DNA from 2 places in the Agrococcus jenensis genome. Region 2 is predicted to be linked to the other one. Evidence: predicted binding sites of a transcription regulator. Region 2 holds the regulator's gene; the other holds the start of a gene.

Region 1 (5,486 bases), 1.9 Mb from region 2:
TCGTGCGGCACGTCGACGACGTGGCGGGTCGCCTCGCGCGTCCAGTCCCGCCACGCCTCGCGCTCCGGACGGCGCGACTCGAAGACGAGCGTGCCGTCGGGCCGGAGCGCGCGGCGGGCCGCGACGAGCACCGCGTGCCAGTCGAGGTCGTCGAGGAAGACCTGCGCGACGTTCGCCGTCATGGTGACGACGTCGACGCCGTGCGCCGGGGACGCATCCGCTGCGGTCGCGTCGGCGGTGCCGACCACCCAGCGGACCGCCTCGGCGCCGGGCTTCGCCCGCGCGACGTCGACGGATGCCGCCGCCGGGTCGACGCCCGTCACGGCGACGCCGCGCGCGGCGAGCATGAGCGCGAAGGTGCCGGTGCCGCAGCCGATGTCGAGCACCGACCGCGCACCGAGCTCGTCGACGACGAGCCGCTCGTAGACCTCGAGGTCCGAGCGATCGGGGTCCAGCGCGTCGTAGACCGCGGCGAGCCGCGGGTCGCCGAAGATCGGGTCGGGCGCCGACGCCATCCGATCGGGCTGCCTCAGCCGCGAAGGCGCGCGGCGACCGCGTCGCGCAGCATGCCCGCGACCGCCTCGAGCCGCAGGTCGCCGCTCGTCGGCTCGTCGCCCACCGCGCCGTCGATCGCGCGGCCGATGAGCCCGGCCTTCGCGTCGAGCAGCTCGGCGATGCGCGTGTCGATCGTCTGCGCAGCGAGGATGCGCCACACCGTGACGGGCATCGACTGCCCGATGCGGTGGATGCGGTCGATCGCCTGCGTCTGCTCGGCGTCGGTCCACGAGAGCTCGGCGAGCACCATGTCGGCCGCGGCCTGCAGGTTGACGCCGACGCCCGCGGCCATGAGCGAGCAGACGATCACCTGCACCGAGTCGTCCTCGGTGAAGGCGTCGATCGCGCGCTGGCGCTGCGCGGGCGTCTGGTCGCCGCGGATCGACACCGTCTTGATGCCGGCCTTCGCGAGCGACTGCTCAGCCGCGTCGAGGACGTCGATGTGCTTCGCGAAGAAGACGACCTTGCCGACCGAGTGCGCGAGCTGCCCCGCGTAGTCGGCGGCGAGCGCGGCCTTCGCACGGCCGATGCGACGGGCGAGCGCGAAGACGTTCTCGCCGGTGGCACCCTCCTGCGTCTCGACCTCGCTGCGCGCGATGCGGCGCACGAGCTCGTCGTCGACGCGGCTCTCGTCGCGCGCGTCGGCCGACCGCTGCGACATCGCGGCGTCGTAGCGCGCGAGCATGCGCTCGACGAGCACGCGCTCGGCGGTCCGGATGGAGCGCACCGACGCCTCGTCGAGCTCGACGGGGATGTCGGCGATGCGGCGCGCGGGGATGTCGGCGGCGACGTCGATCTTGCGTCGACGGACGATGCCCATGTCGATGACGGCCCTGCGCGCCGCCGGGTAGAAGCCCCGGTCCATCGGGGTGAGGCCGATGTCCTCGAGCTGGTCGGTGAGCGCGGCGTTCGGCTCCTTGTGGTCGATCCAGCCCAGGAACCGCCAGATCGCGCCGAAGTCCTCGATGTCGTTGATGAGCGGCGTGCCGGTGAGCGCCATGAGCAGCGGTTTGCCGACGCGCTCGCGCAGCGCCGCCGAGATCTGCAGCACGTGCTTCGACCGCTTCGAGCGGATGTTCTTGATGAAGTGCGCCTCGTCGACGACCATGCCGCGGAACCCGAAGCGCTCGAGCCAGCCGATGTGCCGGTCGAGCACCTCGAAGTTCACGATCACGACGTCGGCGAACGCGTCGAGCGAGTCGCCGTCGCCCTGCAGCACCGCGGCGCGGCGGCCGGGCGCCCAGCGCTCGGTCTCGCGCGCCCAGTTGATCTTCACGACGCTCGGCGCCACCACGAGCAGCGGGAACGCGTCGGCCGCCTGCGCGGCGAGGAGCGCCTGCGCGGTCTTGCCGAGGCCGGGCTCGTCGGCGAGCAGGAAGGTGCGGTGCCCGTCGCGGGCGGCCTGCACGAGCTGCGACTGGTGGTGCATCAGCTCCTTGCCGCCGGGTGCGAGGCGCTGCTTCGGCTCGGGCAGCGGCATGCAGGCGGGCTTGCCGTCGGCCGCGACCTCGAACGAGAGGTAGAGCGGCGAGAGCAGGTCGAAGCCGGCGAGGCGGTCGCGCTCGGGCTTGCGACGGACGTGCGAGAGGTCGGGCTCGAGGAACGGGTTCGCGAGCTGCACGCGGTGCACCGACGGGGGCACCACCTGCGGCGCGAGCGGCTCGGTGCTCTCGGGCGCGGGGGCGGACGAGGTCTCGGGCTCCGGCTCCATGCCGGCGGCCTCGAGCATCTCGCGCTTGCGCTCGCGCACGGCGTCGGTGATGGGCGCGCCCTCGCCGAGCAGCGGCAGCAGCGTGGGCTCGCGGCTCGCGGCCTTGGCGAGGATCACGGCGATGCCGTCGAGGCGCTTGAGGTCCTCCGCGCGCTCTGCGTCGGTGAGCGCCTTGTCGGCGCGCACGCGTGCGCGCTCCTCGCGGGCGAGCATCGCCACGACCTGCAGCTTCACGCGGGTGGAGCGCGATGCGCTGCCTCGCTTGACGCCCGCCTCGACCTGGCGCACGGCGCGGGCGAGCTGCGGGATGAGGGCGTCGCGATCGCGCGACGGCGCCTCGGTGGTCACGTCTGCAGGAGATGCATCCGTGATGGATGCGTCCGTCTCGGACACATCGATGGTTGCGGCGTCGGCCACATGTCCTCCATTCGAGGCGGGGCCGCGGGTACGGGCCCCGGTGTTCAGGCTGCGACGGGAGCCGGAGCTCGAGGCTGCGGCTCGTCGTGCCGGTGACGCCTGCTGCGGTGCGCGTGAGGGCCGCGATGCGGCACGGACGGCGATCAGCGGGCTGACGTCAGAGCCATCCTACCCGGTCGGTACCTGCGTACGCTGCGCGGCTGCCCTGAGGATCGCCCGAGGCCGGGCTCGCCACGGCCTTCGCACCGGCCGCAGGATCGTGCGCGTGACCCGCCAGCGGCTGCCGACGCGCTCGATCACCTGCCGGCCCGCATGGACCTCGGTATGGCAGCGGGTGCACAGCAGGATCCCGTTGTCGATGTCGGTGTCGCCGCCATCGACCCATGCGCGCACGTGGTGGACGCTGTTCCACGATGCGGGCGCATCGCACCCCTCGCCCTGGCAGTGGCGGTCGCGGAGCATGATCGCCTTGCGCTGCGGCGTGGAGAACAGCCGCTTGCGTCGGCCGAGCTTCAGCACGTGCCCGTCGTCATCGACGAGGGCCGCCTGCACGAAGCCGTCGCAGATGATGCGGGCCGCGAGCTGCACCGGCACGACCTCGCCGGTCTCGACGATCTCGCAGAAGCCGGGCAGACCAGCTGCGTGGGCGTCGAGCTCGGCCTGCGTGACGGCGACGAGCAGGGTCGGTGCGTCCTTGCCGGGGCGGGGCGTGACGCCCGAGCGCGCGTGCGCGACGAAGAGCTCGGCGAGCACATCGGCCCGGCGCTGGTCGGGTGTGCGGTCATCGTCGGCCACAGAGGCCGAGCCGCCGATCTCGATCCGGGTGCGCGGCGACTCATAGGCACCGAGCACGGCCTGGACGGCAGCACCCTCGACCGGCGGCAGCACCAGATGGCCGCGGAACATGCCGTCGGCGCACTGCCGGAGCGTGAACGACCGCTGCGCGATCTGCTCCTCCTCGCGCGGCTCGGCGCCGTCGGGGTCGAACGCCTGCAGCCAGGCCCTCGCCGTCGTCGCGAGCTGCTCGGGCGGGGCGGGCACCGGGTCGTCGTAGCCACGCTCGCCGGCCGGGACCTCACCCACCGCGTCGGCGACGAGCGACGCCTCGGCAGCGAGCCGGTCGTCGTCACTGATGCGGCTGCCCGCCTCGCTGAGCCGGTCGACGATGACGCGTGCCTGGTCGAGCCCGATCGCGCCGGCGACGAAGGCGTCGGCGAGGTGCGGGAAGCGGGGCTCGAACGGCAGGCCGGTCGGCGTGCGCCGAGGGGTCGCCGCGAGGGCGACCTGCACGATCGCGGTCGCGCGACCGGCGGTGACGCCCAGCTCGTGGCGCAGCGCGTCCTTCGTGCTGCGGTACCCGAAGGAGCGGGCGAGCGAGGGAGCGTCGGCAGCGGGCGAGACCTGCTGGAGCAGCCCGGCGATGCGCACCGCGGCGCTGTCGGCGCACCGCACGAGCTCGCCGACCGCCGCGAGCGCATCCCACCGCTGGGCATCGCCGAGCCCCTCGAACGCGGTGGTGACGGCGAGCACGTGCTGCTGCAGCCCGTCGAGCGCCTCGCGCAGCGCGGCCGCCTCGGGCGACCTGCCCTGCCGCGCCTGCTGCTCCACCGGAACCTCCGTGTCCGCCATGGGGACCACCGCCTCGGCCCACCGCCGTCGGTGGTGCTCGGTGGGTCCATGCTACCACGAGCGTCGAACAAGCGTTCGAACTCTCGACAGCCTGTGGAGAACCCGATCAGCCTTCCAGCAGGTCCGCGAGGCGATCGATCGACGCGAGCAGGTTGGCGGGCAGCGTGCGGCGCGCGCGCCCGAGTCGTCGCTCGTCGTGCAGCTCGGTCCAGTCGTAGGTGTGCGTCACCCTCGTGCCGGCACCCTCCGGCTCGAGCTCCCAGCGCCACAGGTGGCCGATCGGCGGCGTGCCCTGCTCGGCGGGCATCCACGCGATGCGCCTGCCCTCCTCGAACTCCACGACGTGGTTCTCGCGCACGGCGCCGTCGCCCGTGAGCGTCATCGAGAACACGTCGCCGGTGCCCCTCACGCGCTGCCCATCCGCGGCCTCGGCGAGATTGTCGTTGCCGTCCCACGCCGGCTGCTTCGCCGGGTCGGCGACGTGCTCGAAGATGACGTCGGCAGGCGCCGCGATGACGCGGCTCGCGTGCACGACTCGGGACTCGTCGGTATCGCTCATGCCGCCATCCAAGCATCCGGGACGCATTGAGTCGCCCTCCGAAGCGGAGTAGACATGGGGCACGGACGGACCCCACGGAGGGAGCTCGACATGGCTGCTGAGGCTTCGCGCAAGTACCCGATCTTCCCGCCGTTCACCGAGTGGTTCGACGCCTTCGCGCTGCTGGGCGGCTGGGACGGCAAGGGTCCGCTCCCGGGCATCCGCGTCGAGGAGGTCGTCGAGGACGGCGCCTTCGTCATCCACGCCGAGCTGCCCGGCCTCGACCCCGCGCGCGACATCGACGTCAAGGTCGAGCACGGGGTGCTGACGATCCACGCCGAGCGCCACCCCGACCGTCGGGAGGCGCAGCGGTCGGAGTTCCGCTACGGCGCACTCGCCCGGGCCATCCGGCTGCCGATCGGCTCGCGCGACGACGACATCACCGCGTCGTACGAGGACGGCATGCTGACGGTGCGCGTCGCGCTCGACCCGGTGCCCGCGAAGCCCCGGCACATCCCGATCGAGCGGCGCTAGGCGCGGATGCGCGAGACCACCCGCACCGACGACGGCCGCTGGATCGTCGTCGACGGCAGGCGCTGGCGCGCCGAGGACCCGTCGCTGCCCGCCGATGCCGCG
Region 2 (5,486 bases):
CGGTGGCGTCGCCGTAGCGCCGCACCCCTGCCTTGTCGCCGAGCGCCTCTGCGAGCGCGAGGCCGAGCGCGATCGCGGTGTCCTCGACGGTGTGGTGCGCGTCGATGTCGGTGTCGCCGGACGCCTCGACCGTGAGGTCGATGAGCGAGTGCTTCGCGAAGGCCGTCAGCATGTGGTCGTAGAACGGCACGGTCGTCGAGATCGACGAGGTGCCGTCGCCGTCGAGGTCGAGCGAGAGGCGGATGCTCGACTCGCTCGTCGTGCGCTCGATGGAAGCAGTGCGGGCCATGCGTCGATCCTATTCCGCGCCGAGCTCGGCCATCGCGGCCAGCAGCGCGCTCGTCTCGGCCCGCGTGCCGGCGGTGATGCGCAGCGTGTGCGGCAGGCCGACGTCGCGCACGAGGATGCCGCGGTCGAGCAGCGCGCGGAACGTCGCCTGCGGATCGGCGACGCCGCCGACGAGCACGAAGTTGGCGTCGGACGGGTAGGGGTCGAAGCCCATGGCCGTCAGCTCGTCGACGATCCGGTCCCGCTGGGTGCGCAGCTCGTCGACGCGCGACAGCATCTCGTCGCTGTGGCGGAGCGCGGCGACCGCAGCAGCCTGCGTGATCGCCGACAGGTGGTACGGGAGCCGGACGAGCCGGAGCGCATCGACGACCGCGGGGTGCGCGGCGAGGTAGCCGACGCGGATGCCGGCGAACGCGAACGCCTTGCTCATCGTGCGGGAGACCAGCAGGCGCGGGTACCGGTCGAGCAGCGAGAGCGCGGTCTGGCTGCGGTCGTGCGCGAACTCGGCGTACGCCTCGTCGACGAGCACGATGCCGCGCGCAGCCTCGGCGGCGGCCTCGACGACGTCGAGGCCGATCGCCGTGCCGGTGGGGTTGTTGGGCGAGCAGAGGAAGACGACGTCCGGGTCGTGCTCGGCGATCGCGGCGCGCACGGCGTCCGGGCTGATGGTGAAGTCGGCGGCGCGCGGCACCGGCACCCACCGCATGCCGACGCCCTGCGCGAGCAGCGGGTACATCGAGTACGTGGGGGTGAACGACAGCAGCGAGCGGCCGGGGCCGCCGAAGGCCTGCAGCACGTGCTGCAGCACCTCGTTCGAGCCGTTGCCCGCCCACAGCTGCGCGGGCTCGAGGCCGTGCCCGAGGTAGTCGGCGAAGGCACGGCGGAGCGCGTCGAACTCGCGGTCCGGATAGCGGTTCGCGTCCGGGAGCGCGCGAGCGATCTCCTGCACGATGTCGAGCGCGACCGCCTCCGGCACGCGGTAGGCGTTCTCGTTGACGTTGAGCCGCACCGGCACGTCGAGCTGCGGGGCGCCGTACGGCGTCAGCCCGCGCAGGTCGTCGCGGATGGGGAGGTCGTCGAGGCTCGTCACCGAACCAGCCTAGGACGGCGCGCGAGCCGCGCCGGGCGCGGCCCCGCGCTCAGCGCGAGTAGTGCGCGGGGATCGCCAGCTGCTCGCCGGGCTGGATCGCGCCGGCGATGCCGTTGAGCAGCTCGATCTCGGCGATCACGTCGCGCGGGTCGGCCTCGGGGGCGACGGCCTCGGCGATCTGCCAGAGCGACTGGCCCGGCAGCACCGTGATGTGCTCGAACTCGGCGGTGCTGGTGGAGGACGACGCGACGGCGCCGGCGAGCGCGCCGCCCAGGACGCCGGCACCGGCAAGGGTGCCCGCGACGATGACGGGGGCGGCGACGAGCAGCGCGAGGGCGCGGCGACCGCGCGGCGTCATGCGCACCCGGACGGTCGGCGTGCCGGTGATGCGTGCGGTGGCGATGGCAGTCATGGCCTGCTCCTCTCGTGGGATCCGCAGCCGGTGCTCGGCCGGGAGCACCGGCCGCGAATCTCTGTTTCGAACCTATCTTCGATTCCACGGATGCGTCAAGCCCTGTCGCGGAGAATCTCCACGACACGCTCGAACATCCGTTTGATCCGGGCACCCTGTCGGATACGCTTTCGAACCACCAGGAGTCAAGCAGGGGCTACTGACATCGAGAGCGGGCGGGCATGGCGAGGCAGCTGACGGACAAGCAGCAGGCGATCCTGCAGATGATCCAGCGAGCGGTGCGCCAGCGCGGCTACCCGCCCAGCTACCGCGAGATCGGCGACGCCGTCGGGCTCTCCTCGCTCTCGAGCGTCACCCACCAGCTCGGCCAGCTCGAGCTCGCCGGCGCGATCCGCCGCGACCCCTCGCGCCCCCGCACCATCGAGGTGCTCGTCGACGACGAGGTCGACGAGACCGCCGGCAGCGTCGACCAGGCCACGTTCGTGCCGCTCGTCGGCCGCATCGCCGCCGGCATCCCGATCACGGCGGAGCAGCAGGTCGAGGACGTCTTCCCGCTGCCGAAGCAGCTCGTCGGCACCGGCGACCTCTTCATGCTCAAGGTCGTCGGCGACTCGATGATCGACGCCGCGATCTGCGACGGCGACTGGGTCGTCGTGCGACAGCAGCAGACGGCCGACAACGGCGACATCGTCGCCGCGATGCTCGACGGCGAGGCCACCGTGAAGGTCTTCAAGCAGCGCGACGGCCACACGTGGCTGCTGCCCCGCAACTCGGCGTTCGAGCCGATCCTCGGCGACGAGTCCGACGTGCTGGGTCGCGTCGTCGCCGTGCTGCGAGCCGTCTAGGCGTCAGGCGGCCGGCTCGACCCGGAACTCCGCCAGCTGCGCGAGCGCCGCCTCGGTGACCTTCGCGTCGACGCGCGTGCCCGCCTCCTCGTAGGCCTCGCGCAGCACCTCGAAGCGGTCGTGGAGCATCGCGATGATGTCGCCACGGTCGAACGGCACGAGCAGCGACACCGCGACCTCGGGCCGCGGCAGCAGCTCGGCGATCCTCGCGAGGATCGCGTCGACGCCCTCGCCCGTCCGCGCGGAGGCGAAGACGCCGTCCGGCTGCAGACCGCGCAGCACGAGCCGCTCGTCGTCGCTGATGAGGTCGGCCTTGTTGAACACGACGACCTCGGGGATCGAGCGCGCGCCCGTCTCGCCCAGCACGTCGCGCACGGTCGCGATCTGCGCCGCCGGGTCCGGGTGGCTCGCGTCGACGACGTGCACGACGACGTCCGACTCCGCCACCTCCTCGAACGTCGAGCGGAACGCCTCGACGAGCTGGTGCGGCAGGTTGCGCACGAAGCCGACCGTGTCGGCGATCGTGAACTCGCGGCCGTCGGGCGTGGTCGAGCGCCGCACCGTCGCGTCGAGGGTCGCGAACAGCGCGTTCTCGACCAGCACGCCCGCGCCGGTGATGCGGTTGAGCAGGCTCGACTTGCCGGCGTTGGTGTAGCCCACGATCGCGACGCCCGGCACCTCGAAGCGGTCGCGGTTCGCGCGCTTCGCCTGCCGCGCGGGCCCGAAGCCCTTGATCTGCTTCCGCAGCCGCGCCATGCGGGTGTGGATGCGACGGCGGTCGAGCTCGATCTTCGTCTCACCCGGTCCGCGCGAGCCCATGCCCGCGCCCTGGCCGCCGACCTGGCCACCAGCCTGGCGCGACATCGACTCGCCCCAGCCGCGCAGTCGCGGCAGCAGGTACTCGAGCTGCGCGAGCTCGACCTGCGCCTTGCCCTCGCGGCTCGTGGCGTGCTGGCTGAAGATGTCGAGGATCACCGCCGTGCGGTCGATCACCTTGACCTTCACCTGGTCCTCGAGCGCGCGGCGCTGGCTCGGTGAGAGCTCGCTGTCGGCGATCACGGTGTCGGCGCCGAGCTCCTTGACGATGGCGGCGAGCTCCTCCGCCTTGCCGCGGCCGACGTAGGTCGCGGGGTCGGGGTTGGGGCGGCGCTGCAGCATGCCGTCGAGCACCCGAGCGCCGGCTGTCTCGGCGAGCGCGGCGAGCTCGCGCAGCGAGTTCTCGGCGTCCTCCGCACCGCTCGCGCCGCCCGAGTAGACGCCGACGAGCACGACGTTCTCGAGCCGGAGCTGGCGGTACTCGACCTCGGTGACGTCCTCGAGCTCGGTGCGCAGCCCGTCGACCCGTCGGAGCGCAGCGCGATCCGCGCGCTCGAGCTGCGCGCCGTCGACGTCGTCGCCGAACCCCGCGTCGAGCGCGGTGTCGTCGTCCTGCAGCGCTTGCGCGCGCTCGCCGAGCACGTCGTCCTCCGACGCCGCCCAGGCCAGGATGCGCTCCGTCGCGCGCCCGGGACCGGTGGGTCCGCTGTCCTGCGGTGCTGCCATGCTTCGTCCTTCGCTACTGTCGTGTCCGTGCCGGACCACTACTTCTCACCCGATCCCGCCGCGCCCTCGTCCATCCGGACCATCCGGGTGCCCATCGCGGGCGAGGAGCGGGAGATGGTCACGGCCACCGGTGTCTTCTCCGGAGACCGCCTCGACGTCGGCACCGCGGTGCTGTTGGATGCCGTGCCCGCACCCCCCGAGGCCGGCGAGCTGCTGGACCTGGGCTGCGGCTGGGGGCCGATCGCCACGACGCTCGCGCTCCGCTCCCCCGCCGCCCGCGTGTGGGCGGTCGACGTCAATGCCCGAGCGCTCTCGCTCGTGGAGCGGAATGCCGAGCTGCTCAGCATATCGAACATCACGGCCGCCTCGCCCGAGCTCGTGCCGGAGGACGTGCGGTTCGACGTCATCTGGTCGAACCCGCCCATCCGCATCGGCAAGGCCGAGCTGCACGCGCTGCTGGAGCGGTGGATCCCGCGGCTGGCGCCCGGGGCCACGGCGTGGCTCGTGGTGCAGAAGCACCTCGGCGCCGACTCGCTGCTGCGGTGGCTCGCGGAGCGCTTCGAGGGCTTCGACGTCGAGCGCGCCGACTCCCGGAAGACGTACCGCATCATCGCCGTCACCGCGCCGGACTGAGCGTCTCTCCGCGGAAGACGATCTCGGCGGGCCCGGTGAGCCAGGCGTGGCCGCGCTCGTCGACGTCGACCTCGAGCCGGCCGCCCGGCACGTCGACGATCCAGCGGTCGGCGGCGTCCCCCGACCAGTGCCGGGTCGCCATCGCCGCGGCGACGGCGCCCGTGCCGCAGGAGAGCGTCTCGCCGACGCCCCGCTCGTGCACGCGCATGCGGATCGAGCCGATGCCGTCGGCGATCGCCCCGGGCACGACGAACTCGACGTTCGCGCCGTCGACGGGTGCCGGGTCGAGCGACGGCGCCCGGTGCAGGTCGAGGCCGGCCAGCTCGTCCTCGCTCGCGAGGGCGACCACGACGTGCGGGTTGCCGGTCGACACCAGCAGGCCCGGCCGGTCGACCTCCAGCCCGTCGGCGGCGACCAGGGCCATCTCGCCGAGCTCGAAGGGGCCGAGGTCGACGGAGAGCAGCTCCCCGCGGCGCACGACGCGCTTGACGCCCGCGCGCGTGGCCACGTCGATCGCACCGCCGTCCGGCAGCTCCTCGAGCCCCGCCTCGAGCAGGTAGCGCACGAACACGCGCACGCCGTTGCCGCACATCTCGCTCACGCTGCCGTCGGCGTTCCAGTAGTCCATCGCCCAGGTGCCCTCGGCCGCGCTGTCGAGGATCGCGACGCCCGTGGC

Evidence for each region. The regulator LexA, encoded in region 2, represses DNA repair genes until DNA is damaged. The targets are predictions, from matches to a motif close to TCGAACANNTGTTCGA.
Region 1: a site for LexA is predicted at 4,376-4,391, ahead of EDD26_RS00140 (HNH endonuclease signature motif containing protein). Genes of this name have one in related genera too.

The regions. Positions count from the first base shown of each region.
Region 1 covers NZ_RKHJ01000001.1:31,199-36,684, forward strand. The annotation lists gene EDD26_RS00130 (class I SAM-dependent methyltransferase) at 1-515, opposite strand, end outside; gene EDD26_RS00135 (DEAD/DEAH box helicase) at 530-2,614, opposite strand; gene EDD26_RS00140 (HNH endonuclease signature motif containing protein) at 2,852-4,312, opposite strand; gene EDD26_RS00145 (SRPBCC family protein) at 4,419-4,871, opposite strand; gene EDD26_RS00150 (Hsp20/alpha crystallin family protein) at 4,962-5,384, shown strand; gene EDD26_RS00155 (biopolymer transporter Tol) at 5,391-5,486, shown strand, end outside.
Region 2 covers NZ_RKHJ01000001.1:1,963,523-1,969,008, reverse strand. The annotation lists gene hisB (imidazoleglycerol-phosphate dehydratase HisB) at 1-289, opposite strand, end outside; gene EDD26_RS09710 (histidinol-phosphate transaminase) at 299-1,378, opposite strand; gene EDD26_RS09705 (hypothetical protein) at 1,428-1,790, opposite strand; gene lexA (transcriptional repressor LexA) at 2,012-2,635, shown strand; gene hflX (GTPase HflX) at 2,639-4,177, opposite strand; gene EDD26_RS09690 (class I SAM-dependent methyltransferase) at 4,199-4,810, shown strand; gene dapF (diaminopimelate epimerase) at 4,794-5,486, opposite strand, start outside.